4 regions of the Vibrio sp. TRT 29B02 genome follow, and region 4 is predicted to be linked to each of the others. Evidence: predicted binding sites of a transcription regulator. Region 4 holds the regulator's gene; each other region holds the start of a gene.
What was found. The regulator PurR, encoded in region 4, represses purine synthesis genes. The targets are predictions, from matches to a motif close to TNANGNAAACGTTTNCNTNA.

Region 1 (3,185 bases), on a different contig from region 4:
CCACTGGTTAAAAAGCTCACCAAATCATCAATGGCGGGTTGATATTTAGGCTGAAAGGCTTGTTTTGGGTCAATAGTGGATAAATGCATTTGATTGATAACAAAATAATCGAACTCAATGCCTTAATGTTCGCTCACCACGATGGATGAATCAAGATATTCCTTCCTTAACAGGGTCAGTATATAATGCTGCCACTACCTAACATACTAAGGAATATTGTTCATGCCAAAGGCAAGTGAGCTTAAAAAAGGTTTTGCTATCGAATCTAATGGTAAAACATTGTTAATTAAAGACATCGAAGTAACCACTCCTGGTGGTCGTGGCGGCGCAAAAATCTACAAACTGCGCTGTACAGACCTAACAACAGGTGCTCGCGTTGACGAACGCTACAAATCAGATGACGTTCTAGAAACTGTCGACATGTTCAAACGTGCTTCTTCTTTCTCATATGTAGATGGTGATGAATACATCTTTATGGATAACGAAGACTACACTCAATACACATTCAAGAAAGAAGAGATTGAGGACGAGTTGCTATTTGTAACTGAAGAGATCCAAGGTCTACATATCATTCTTGTTAATGGCAATGCGGTTGGTCTGGAACTTCCAGCATCAGTAGAGCTCGTTATCGAAGAAACAGACCCGTCTATCAAAGGCGCATCAGCTTCTGCTCGTACTAAACCGGCTCGTTTTTCTACAGGTCTTACTGTTCAAGTACCAGAGTACATTGCAACGGGTGACCGCATCGTGATCAACACGACTGAACGCAAATACATGAGCCGCGCATAGTCATGGCTGAATTAATGTCTTACGACGACGCGATTGATACCGCTTACGACATATTCTTGGAAATGGCGCCTGACAATCTTGAGCCAGCTGATGTGATCCTGTTCACTGCGCAATTTGATGACCGTGGTGCTGCGGAGTTAGTTGAAACAGGTGATGACTGGGCAGAGCATGTTGGCTTTGACGTCGACAAAGAAGTTTATGCTGAAGTGCGTATTGGTCTCGTAAACGAAGAAGACGATGTGCTTGATGATGTTTTTGCACGACTTTTGATTAGTCGTGATCCTGAACACAAGTTTTGCCACGCTCTTTGGAAACGTGACTAGACTTAGCGCACAAACAAAAACACCCTAGCCTTGGCTGGGGTGTTTTGTTATTGAGACCTAGGAGCGTGGAATCACACGCTCAATGCCTAATCTATCAAGCAGGATAAACTGAAACTTATCAGAGGCTTAGTCATCAACCTTAATATTTTCAACGCGGGCTTTTAATTTCTGCCCTGGGCGGAAGGTTACTACGCGACGAGCACTGATGGGAATGTCTTCACCTGTCTTCGGGTTTCGACCTGGACGTTCATTCTTGTCACGCAGATCAAAATTACCAAATCCAGACAGTTTTACCTGCTCGCCACTTTCGAGTGCCTTACGAATTTCTTCGAAAAACGCCTCAACCGTTTCCTTGGCATCCCGTTTACTGTATCCAAGCTTTTCAAACAGGTTCTCAGCCAAATCGGCCTTTGTGAGCGCCATAAAACTTTCCTCAAAGCTGTGTTAAACATTGCCACCCAAAGGCAGCGCCAAAACTTTTAACCAAGCCAATCAACAACCTATCGGCTTTACCTTGGAAAGTGTATGCCAAGCTTATGATTTACGCCAACTTTTTTCTTCAATGAGCAGAGTTTAACCACTTAAAACAACAACATAGATGCTATTTACAACAGTATTATCTATGATTTATGAGTAAATACCCCTTAAATATCAGAAGATTAAGCCATTACTGACACTTAACTCAGTAATAAAAGCTTAAATCCACTAACTTTTACAATTAAGCTGTTGATGTAGAAAGAGAAACAAAATACCCCTATTGGGTATGGGTTTTAACAAAGCACGAAGTAATACGGCATGCTCGGGAGGTACCTACTTCGCCATTTTGAGAACAGTGATTGTGTAACACAACAACCAATTTCTAGCGGCGAAGTAGGGAGTCATTTAATGATGATAACGGGTAGGTAGTTAGACAAATCAAATGAAAGTCGTTAGTTACACTTCCTTCACGCATAATGCCGTTACGTTAGTATAATCATTACCATCTTGTTCGAAATTACCTCTATGACCGAAATATTTCAAAAGATGCACACCTGGTTTTCCTGTGTCGTCTAGTAGCCAATGTCTAGCTATTTGCGGCCAGCCATAGTCGAGATAGGGACCATGAGGTTGTGTGACTCCAGAATTAATTTGTTTTTCAAACGCATAATGTTCCGACCAATATGGCAAACGATAGCCTTGCCCTAGGCTAGCACAATAAGAAACTGCGCTGTCGAACTTAAACAGAGGAAGAAAGGCATTAATGATTCCAGCAGCATAGGCGCCTGCGGCCTGAGTAGATATATAATCGCCTACGTCTTTTCGACCGACAGGGGGACAACGAAACATCAAAGATTTCCCGGTATCGGGTATGGATATTGTAATTGTTTCAACGCCACAGCCAACTTTCTCGCCTAAATTCAATAGGTCTTTAACCTCTATATCAATGGATTTAGTGAAACCCGCATATTCGGCAGTGATGGTTGCTTTGCCAGCCCCCGTACTTCGTAGGGTCTTACTTAAAACTCCCGCAATTCCAGGTGTGAAAATGATGACACTACTGTCGCTTGTCGTCCAATTTGCCTTTTCAGTGACATCAATAATTGAACCATTATTCATGATAGCTTTGAGATAGATTTTGCGCGATGCCCACTCAAGTTTAGGAGCATGTGATAAAACGACAGGATTTGCGTAAGACACTAATTTTGTATCAGAAATATACACAGGTTCGATATTAACCACTAATTCATTAGAGGAGAGGGTCTCATACTGTGCGCGAATCGTCGCTCTTGTGATTTTGCTTGCTGAGAAGAAACCATTAGTCCCTTGCCCAAAACTAATAGCAGAGGGATCCGAAAATTTCCATGTAACAGATTTAGGATCTAACAGATAAGAATTTCCATTTGTATCGATTACTTTTACGGTAGGATCAAATGAACTGCCTATCGATAATTGTTTATTATCAAGTTCAATAGAAAGACTAGACCATCTTATGCCTTTTTCATTATCGACTTCTGCAAATAGCTTTTCTTCACTTTTGCAGCCAAAAATTGCAGTAAGACAAATTAGCATTATTAACATCTTCATAAATAAGCC
Region 2 (3,185 bases), on a different contig from region 4:
GCGTAACAATTAATGGCCTCGTGCCTGAGATGGGAACTAAGGTTCAATCAGGTGACGACGTTCGTGTTGATGACAAACCGATTTCAGCCACAGTCGACAAACCGATTTATATCGCTCTGAATAAGCCAACGGGTATTACTTGCACCACCGAACGTGATATACCAGGCAACATTGTCGACTTTGTCGGCCATAAAAAACGTATCTTCCCAATTGGTCGTCTCGACAAGCCTTCTGACGGCCTTATCTTCCTGACCAATGATGGTGACATCGTTAACAAGATCCTCCGTGCTGGTAACAACCACGAGAAGGAGTATGTTGTTCGTGTCGATAAGCCCATCAGTGATGACTTCATTAACAAGATGTCTTCCGGCGTCAACATTCTTGATACCGTAACCTTACCTTGTAAAGTTGTAAGAGAGACTAAATACTCATTCCGTATCGTGTTAACTCAGGGTCTCAACCGTCAAATACGTCGTATGTGTGAAGCACTCGGCTACGAAGTGTTTAAACTTCGCCGCGTCCGCATCATGAACATTTCGCTTGATGGTATTCCAAATGGACAATGGCGCTACCTAACCGACGCAGAAGTCTCTGAAATTCTTGCTATGTGTGAAGATTCAAGTGGCACAGAAGAAGCATCTAAGATGGACGCGAAAGGTAAACGCATTCGTCGAGCAACTGACGCGAAACTATTTGACAGCCGTGAAGAGAACCAAGAATCGAAAGCACGTCGCAACCAAAAGCAACGTACCTTTAAAGGTCGCAACGCCGAAGAGTTCCGCCATGCTCCAAACTCTAAGAAAGGTCGCAATAGTGACCAACAAGCAGAATCGAAAGGCAAGCCTGCTAAAAAGACTTTCTACAAACCTACTTCAGAAAAAGCGCAGCGCCCAGCTAAGTCACAAGGCGGCACGTTGAGTTTGAAGAAGTAAGACTTGAGACGATTAGCTAACGAGTAGAATTGCTCACGCAGACACGCTCGTTATCCATAGGGCTCTGCCCTGAATTCTCTAGATTACGACAAAAAAAGAGAGCCTTATGGCTCTCTTTCGCAATCATTACAATCTTCGCTTATTGTGTACCGAAGATCTTGTCACCCGCATCACCAAGACCTGGGACGATGTAGCCTTTGTCATTTAGCTTCTCATCGATTGCCGCAGTGTATAGCTCTACGTCTGGGTGTGCTTTTTCTAAAGCTTCAATACCTTCAGGAGCAGCGACAAGAACAAGAACCTTGATAGCTTTACAACCTTTCTCTTTTAGTAGGTCAATAGTTGCGATCATAGAACCACCAGTTGCTAGCATTGGGTCAACAACAAGAGCGATACGCTCATCCATGTTGGACGCTAGCTTGTTAAAGTACGGTACTGGCTCTAGCGTCTCTTCATCACGGTAGATACCAACAACACTGATACGTGCACTTGGCATATGCTCAAGAACGCCATCCATCATGCCTAGACCTGCACGTAGGATTGGCACTACTGTTACTTTTTTACCTTTGATTTGGTCCACTTCAACTGGACCGTTCCAACCTTCAATGGTTACTTTTTCCGTTTCAAAATCCGCTGTCGCTTCATAAGTTAATAGGCTGCCAACTTCTGTCGCTAGCTCACGAAAGCGCTTAGTGCTGATATCACCTTCTCTCATTAGACCAAGTTTGTGCTTCACAAGAGGGTGTTTTACTTCAACAACTTTCATTTCCATCTCCGGATATCAGGTAAAATTTAAACAAACCTCAGGATTATAAACGATTTCGTTCTCAATTTCTTGTCATAGCGCAAAAGAAAAAACTTGCGCAAACGTTTGCTATATAGGTTTATCCACTGTTAGAATAGCGCCGTTTTCATATCCAACTTAAAACCGAGGACTTCCCTGTGAGTGCTGATAACACATCTCTTAGCTATAAAGACGCTGGCGTAGATATCGATGCAGGCAACGCGCTTGTTGACCGTATTAAAGGTGCTGTAAAACGTACACGTCGCCCAGAAGTAATGGGTGGAATTGGTGGTTTTGGCGCATTGTGTGAACTACCAACTAAATATAAGCAACCAGTTCTAGTATCTGGTACAGATGGTGTGGGTACAAAACTGCGCCTTGCTTTGGATATGAAAAAGCATGACACAATCGGCATCGACCTTGTTGCTATGTGTGTGAACGACCTTATCGTTCAAGGTGCTGAGCCACTATTTTTCCTAGACTACTATGCAACAGGTAAGCTTGACGTCGACACTGCGGCTGACGTTGTCTCAGGTATTGCAGATGGCTGTGTTCAAGCGGGCTGTGCTCTTATTGGTGGCGAAACCGCTGAAATGCCAGGCATGTACGAAGGTGAAGACTACGACGTTGCAGGTTTCTGTGTTGGCGTTGTAGAAAAAGAAGACGTCATTGATGGCACTAAAGTCGCCGCTGGTGATGCCCTTATTGCCGTTGGTTCAAGTGGCCCTCACTCAAACGGTTACTCACTAATCCGTAAGATCCTTGAAGTATCTGGCGCAGACAAAAATGAAGAGCTAGCTGGACGCACAATCGGTGAACACCTATTAGAGCCGACCAAGATTTACATCAAATCAGCACTAAAAATGATTGAGAAACACGACATCCATGCGATTTCTCACATTACAGGTGGTGGTTTCTGGGAAAACATTCCTCGCGTACTACCAGAAGGTACTAAAGCCGTTGTTGATGGTAGCAGTTGGGAATGGCCTGTTATTTTTAAATGGCTACAAGAAAAAGGCAACGTAACCACTCACGAAATGTACCGCACATTTAACTGTGGCGTGGGCCTTATTGTTGCTCTACCTCAAGATCAAGCAAGCGCAGCTGTTGAACTGCTAAAAGCTGAAGGCGAAAACGCTTGGATCATAGGTGAGATTGCCAACGCAGCATCAGGCGAAGAGCAAGTAGAAATTAACTAGTATTCAAGTAGAGTTCAATCAAGTATGAAAAGTATCGTTGTTTTAGTATCAGGAAACGGTTCGAACTTACAAGCAATCATTGACGCTTGTAATACCAGTATTACTGGTGGCCGTGTCACAGCCGTGTTTTCAAACAAGGCCGATGCGTACGCGTTAGAACGTGCGAAAATGGCTGAGGCTGGGGCTCATTTTCTTGATCCAAAAAGCTTCGATACCCGTGATGCTTTCGATCATGAGTTAATGAAGCAAATCGATGAGTACAAACCTGAT
Region 3 (3,185 bases), on a different contig from region 4:
GCTGAACTAAAACTTCATAACTCGCTCGGTTAGAATACTTACAAACTTGCGAGAAAGAGGAGTAAGTCAAATATGAGTACGCATGTTTACTTGAGTTAGGCACGTTTTCTTTGTGGTACTTATTTGCCGCCATATCATGCAATAACGCCGATAGTGCTGCATCCCCCGCTCCGTTGGTATTTTTGATTTTTTCCGGACCACCCATATATGGCGAAATATGAGAGTAAACTCTAATTGGATTCTCACACAAGTCTTTTGAAGCTGGTCGGCTAAATTCATAACGGTTGAATTCTGCAATACTACCAGGAAGAAGAGGCAAAGACGTTTCACGTTTAGCTGAATCCTCAGTGTAGCCAGCCATAAATAGACCAACAGGACCCGCAGTACATAATACTAAATCAACCCATTCCAGAGTTTTATCTGACGCCGCTAGAGGATCAGACTCACCCGTTAACGCTTCTGCTTCATCTTCATTCATTGCAACGACACTAACGTGATCACGTAAGAAATCCTGCCAGAATTGAGGATCGTCTTGAATCACAAACTTAGTTCCAAGTGTCAGTACGACCGGCACTTCATATTTCTTAGCATATTCAATCGCTCTCATCGTCGCTTCAGGCATCGGATCGCCCTCTTTACAACGAACCAAGTAAGCCGTTAGTACTAAAGCCGATGCGTTCTTGAATATTTTCTCAGGAATATTGTCAGGGTGAAGCTGGTTCATTTGCCCTTCACTGATTGCAAATGTGCGTTCACCATCTTCGGTAATAAGAGCAAAACAGCGGCCAATTGCACCATCAACACCTTGCAGATAATTGAGATCCATTCGGCTAGAGGTATTACATAGGTAGCGGTAGCCATAACTACCAATTTTAATATCTTGGCTCATTACACCCAGAAGTGTCGAACGATCATCCGCTAATACTGAGTAATTATGAAGCGTATTACCGATGGTACCACCAGCGTATTCATTGGTGATAAGTTGGCTTTCTTTCAACTCGTTATATAACGCTTCAGCTGTCTCATCATCAATAACCAGTGAGTGTCCCTTACTCAGCTTATATTTATCAATCAACTCGCTGTTTACTTTCGCTTCAATATCTACCAAGGTTTGATCGATACCAATAATGTGCGTACGCGACATTTTTTTGCTTTCTTGTGATTGAGTCACAAGCGGATCGCGAGCGTGAACAGGAAAGTAATGCTTCGATTTGCGTTGACCAGGAAATTTCATATTGATGATTCTGAATAAGGGATGAAAGGATGCCGGATTCTACCTCGCCCTTTTTAGCGCGGCAACTAGAGGAATTATAGCAAACGTTTGCAATCGTAATTAAATCTGAGGCGATTTAGTATGTATTAAATAAGAAGGGATTTTCATTAACAAAGTGGCTGATTGTTGCTACTTCGAGCACATTCGCTCTCCGTTCCCAAACAGAATGTCAGATCTCACATTCAATGTCACTGAGACCTGATCAAATGTGATATGACGGATTACTCGCCTTCCATAAAGCTAAGATCCGGTAAACTTGCTAGATTTTCAGAGTAACGCTTTAGGTTGAACTCACCGTCGTTTTTCATGACATCATAAATCTCAATAGCCACGGCACAAGCCATCATGGCAATGGCGTCTTCACGGGAGGTGCCTGTCATCATCAAACGCATCAAAGTCTCTTTGACTTTAATTGGGTTTCCATCCTCTAGCTGATTTTCAATCACCTCAATCAATTGTTGCTCTTCGATGATTTGGTTCTGGTCGCTCATTTCAGTTGCTCTGTGTAACTTGAATTTCTGCAACTATGCCATATATAGATTCTCTATACTCAATTATTCTCAGGTTTCTGTCAGTGATTGAGGGGAAATTGACCAAAATCGAAGTGTGAGTTCGATCTCGGATCTGTCCCCTTGCTATGCTTTCTGATAAAATCTGCCTCCAGTTTATTTAAGTGGTGTTTAGTAATGTCTGACAACTGTACTGATAACAGTCAAAAGAAAGTCATCGTTGGCATGTCCGGCGGTGTGGATTCATCCGTTTCTGCTTATCTTCTTAAGCAACAGGGCTATCAAGTTGAAGGCCTATTCATGAAAAACTGGGAAGAGGATGACAATGAAGAGTACTGTACAGCAGCTGAAGACCTTGCAGACGCGCAAGCAGTGTGCGACAAACTAGGCATCCACCTACACACCATTAACTTTGCAGCGGAATACTGGGACAACGTGTTTGAGTATTTCCTAGCTGAATACAAAGCAGGCCGCACGCCAAACCCAGATATCTTGTGTAATAAAGAGATCAAATTCAAAGCATTCCTCGAATTTGCTGATGAAGTTCTTGATGCTGATTACATCGCTATGGGTCATTACGTTCGCCGTACGTTCCCGACGGCTGAAGAGCTTGCAGCAGGTGAAAAACCTAAAATGCTGCGCGGCCTAGACAGCAACAAAGATCAAAGTTACTTCCTCTATACGCTAAGCAGCGATCAAGTGGCACGCAGCCTATTCCCTGTTGGTGAGTTAGAAAAGCCTGAAGTTCGCCGTATTGCAGAAGAACAAGATCTGATCACCGCGAAGAAAAAAGATTCCACGGGTATCTGCTTTATTGGTGAACGTAAGTTTACCGATTTCCTAGGTCGTTACTTACCTGCTCAACCAGGCGATATAGAAACACCTGAAGGTAAAGTGATTGGCAAGCACAATGGCCTGATGTATCACACTCTTGGCCAGCGTAAAGGTCTGCACATTGGTGGTCAGAAAGGCGGCGGCGGTAATGAAGACCCATGGTTCGTTGGCGAAAAAGATCTCAAACGCAACGTTCTTATCGCGGTGCAGGGTAAAGATCACCCAATGTTGAAGTCTCAAGGACTTATCGCTTCCCAATTGCACTGGGTTGATCGTGAAGCGATTAAAGAACCGTTACAATGCACTGTGAAAACTCGCTACCGTCAAACAGATATCCCATGTACTATCATCCCTATTGATGATGAGAACATCAAAGTCATCTTCGACGAGCCGCAAATTGCGGTGACACCGGGACAATCTGCTGTTTTCTATCAAGGTGAAGTCTGCTTAGGTGGCGGCATCATCGAAGAGCGAATTTAATTTATCTTAATCATTGGAGTAGAATTACGTGGCTAACACACTTTATGACCGCACTATCGCATTTGCTGGAATCTGCCAAGCTGTTGCTT
Region 4 (3,185 bases):
TTATAACCTTCGTTCTTAAAGTAACCAACGAGTTTGCTACGCGTGACTGCGTCATCTTCTACAACTAGTACATGATAGCTCATCTACACCACTTAATTTACATTGGGAATTGCTCTAAAATTGTATTCTATTCATAAATAGTAACATTTCTAGTAATTATCACTTTAAAACTAAGAAAGATGATTTTTTCTTGATTCAAGACAAAAGTCACCCACTCATTAACATTCATTCATAATTGATGGTAACTTATCACACAAGCCGTTATCCCTATTCATTTCTATTGGTTAAACTAGTAGATAGTTATTTTAGGAGTTGAACCTAATGCAAGAAATTAAAGCATTTAATGAGAAACGTGCCGAGATTTACTGGTGGCTATCAAGCCTGTTTGCCAATGAGCTTACTGAGGAAAATATCGCGCAGTATCATTCCGCTGAAATCCGCGCGTTTTTGACTGGTTTGGGTGAAAATGCCGCTTTAAAACCTGCAATTGACCGTGTCACTGATGCGCTCAATCGCTTGATGGATCGTGAAGATGCTCAATTGGAACTCGCCGCAGATTTCTGTGATCTATTTTTAAAGTCAGATAGAGACTCTGCCCTTCCTTATGCCTCTATGTACATTGGTCAATCGGGATTACTCAACGACACGCCAGCTAAAGAGATGGAAGAGCTCATGGCGAAACATGGGGTTGCAGTTGAAAAAGATCTAAACGAGCCAGCCGACCATCTTGCAATCGAACTCGACTTTCTTGGCAATCTTATTATTCGCTCAAATGAGTTGGAACAAGAACGTCATTTAGAAGATGCGTTAAAAGAGCAAGAAGCGTTTATTCAGCAACACCTATTGAGTTGGGTTCCGAAATTTTCAGCCAAGTGTCAGACACTCGATGACTTCGGCTTTTACTCTGCAATCGCCAGCCTTACTAGCGCTTTCTTAGAGCTAGATTGCAGCTATCTTGCAGGCGAGTAAAAAAACGCACATTGTGAGCTCAAACCTACAACTTTGACGTTTTTTGTTTGCTCTCTGAGAGTTTGCGGTCTAGAATCGTGACCGCAAACGATAAAAATGAACGATTCAAATACAAACCGCTAAATAAGGGCGGTTTTTGTGTTTCTGATACTTTCTGCCAGACTATTTTATTCTACACTTGAATATATTTGCTTGGCAGTCATCGACAGGACAAAACCTTATGGCCACTATTAAAGATGTTGCTCGCCTAGCCGGTGTTTCAACAACCACTGTGTCTCACGTAATTAATAAAACACGCTTTGTTGCTGAAGCTACTCAAGAAAAAGTAATGGAAGCGGTGAACGAGTTAAACTATGCGCCAAGTGCTGTTGCGCGTAGCTTGAAATGTAACACGACTCGTACAATCGGTATGTTGGTCACCCAATCAACAAACCTATTCTTTTCAGAAGTGATTGATGGCGTAGAAAGCTACTGCTACCGTCAGGGCTACACGCTTATCTTGTGTAATACTGGTGGCATCTACGAGAAACAACGCGACTACATCCGCATGTTGGCAGAGAAGCGCGTAGACGGCATCTTAGTCATGTGTTCAGACCTTACTGAAGAGCTGAGCGAAATGCTCGATCGCCATAAAGATATCCCTAAAGTCGTTATGGACTGGGGTCCTGAAAGCTCGCAAGCGGACAAGATCATTGATAACTCAGAAGAAGGCGGCTACCTAGCAACAAAATATCTGATCGAACGTGGTCATAAAGATATTGCCTGTCTAAGTGGTCACTTTGAAAAAGCCGCCTGTCAGGAGCGTATTCGTGGTTTCAAACGCGCGATGAGTGAAGCAGAACTTTCGGTGAATGAAGATTGGATTCTTGAAGGCAACTTCGAGTGTGATACCGCCGTACTCGCCGCAGACAAAATTGCAGCGATGGATAACAAGCCAAGTGCTGTGTTTTGTTTCAACGACACAATGGCATTGGGTTTGATGAGCCGTCTACAGCAAAAAGGCATTCGAATTCCTGAAGATATGTCAGTCATCGGCTATGACAATATTGAGCTGGCTGAGTACTTCTCTCCACCATTAACAACTGTCCACCAACCAAAACGTCGTGTTGGTAAAAACGCATTCGAAATCTTGCTTGAGCGGATCAAAGATAAAGAGCATGAGAAGCGTATTTTTGAAATGCACCCTGAGATTGTTGAACGAAATACCGTCCTTGATTTGAACAAATAGTTCAAATCGTTCGCTTAGCCGGTAGCACATTATTGGCTAAGCGGATAATTCACCTCTTTTTACTGAACCAAGATCACACTTATTCCATTTCGGCGTGATGTCCTACGCATATTTTATTTATGCTCTAAATGTTCGAACAATGCCACGAACAGGGCAAACCACTCCGAAAGGGTGGGACGCAAAGCCTCCGGCCTTAAACATGATATGTCTGGTAGCGGGGTTGCCGATGGTAAATATGCACTTGTCATACACGAATTACTAACGGTTGTATGACGCCTTACTTACAAAGTACCTGCATTATTTTGCTAATCTCTCGGACCTGAACTGGTGGCGTATAACTATACACCGAGAATAAACAGCATGGATAAACCAATACTAAAAGACTCAATGCGATTATTTGAGCAACTTGGCTACATCAAGTCTCGTTCAATGTTTGGTGGCTTTGGCATTTTTGCTGATGACACGATGTTCGCACTCGTGGTCAACGATAAACTTCACGTTCGTGCAGACGCAGAACTGGCTAAACAATTTAAATCTCAAGGACTCGAGCCTTACGTTTATAAAAAACGCGGATTTCCCGTTGTAACGAAATACTACGCCTTGTGTCATGACTGGAGTTCAGATACCAATAAAACCTTAGAACTCGCCAAGCTTGCACTTGATGCGGCAAACAACGAGAAGAAAACTCAATCGCAAGCGAAACCAAGTCGCCTCAAAGATTTACCGAACTTACGATTAGCTACTGAGCGTATGCTCAATAAAGCAGGTATCGAAAGTGTCGAAAACCTTGAAGAAACCGGCTCAGTTAACGCATTCAAAGCCATTCAGTCTACTCACTCTTCTGACGTTAACATCGAGCTACTTTGGGCATTAGAAGGTGCGATCAATGGCACTCACTGGTCCGTCATTCCTCAAAATCGACGCCAAGAGCTGCTCAACGAGCTTAGCCATCACTAACAGATAAGTTATCGAATCAATAAAGAGTCAG

Region 1: ihfA (integration host factor subunit alpha) is a predicted target of PurR. The motif match lies at 1,654-1,673, and genes of this name have one in related genera.
Region 2: purM (phosphoribosylformylglycinamidine cyclo-ligase) is a predicted target of PurR. The motif match lies at 1,792-1,811, and genes of this name have one in related genera.
Region 3: ACQEXT_RS02700 (inosine/guanosine kinase) is a predicted target of PurR. The motif match lies at 1,310-1,329, and genes of this name have one in related genera.

The regions. Positions count from the first base shown of each region.
Region 1 covers NZ_JBNJOJ010000003.1:103,448-106,632, reverse strand. Annotated here, with positions in the region: gene ACQEXT_RS02985 (nucleotidyltransferase domain-containing protein) at 1-89, opposite strand, end outside; gene yeiP (elongation factor P-like protein YeiP) at 223-789, shown strand; gene ACQEXT_RS02975 (HI1450 family dsDNA-mimic protein) at 792-1,112, shown strand; gene ihfA (integration host factor subunit alpha) at 1,239-1,535, opposite strand; gene ACQEXT_RS02965 (hypothetical protein) at 2,046-3,176, opposite strand.
Region 2 covers NZ_JBNJOJ010000019.1:29,798-32,982, reverse strand. Annotated here, with positions in the region: gene rluF (23S rRNA pseudouridine(2604) synthase RluF) at 1-932, shown strand, start outside; gene upp (uracil phosphoribosyltransferase) at 1,072-1,698, opposite strand; gene purM (phosphoribosylformylglycinamidine cyclo-ligase) at 1,875-2,915, shown strand; gene purN (phosphoribosylglycinamide formyltransferase) at 2,940-3,185, shown strand, end outside.
Region 3 covers NZ_JBNJOJ010000003.1:47,682-50,866, reverse strand. Annotated here, with positions in the region: gene ACQEXT_RS02700 (inosine/guanosine kinase) at 1-1,234, opposite strand, end outside; gene ACQEXT_RS02695 (hypothetical protein) at 1,495-1,764, opposite strand; gene mnmA (tRNA 2-thiouridine(34) synthase MnmA) at 1,960-3,096, shown strand; gene hflD (high frequency lysogenization protein HflD) at 3,125-3,185, shown strand, end outside.
Region 4 covers NZ_JBNJOJ010000008.1:107,246-110,430, forward strand. Annotated here, with positions in the region: gene torR (two-component system response regulator TorR) at 1-83, opposite strand, end outside; gene torD (molecular chaperone TorD) at 322-969, shown strand; gene purR (HTH-type transcriptional repressor PurR) at 1,190-2,197, shown strand; cyclic di-GMP riboswitch class I at 2,340-2,425, shown strand; gene ACQEXT_RS07035 (TfoX/Sxy family DNA transformation protein) at 2,558-3,154, shown strand.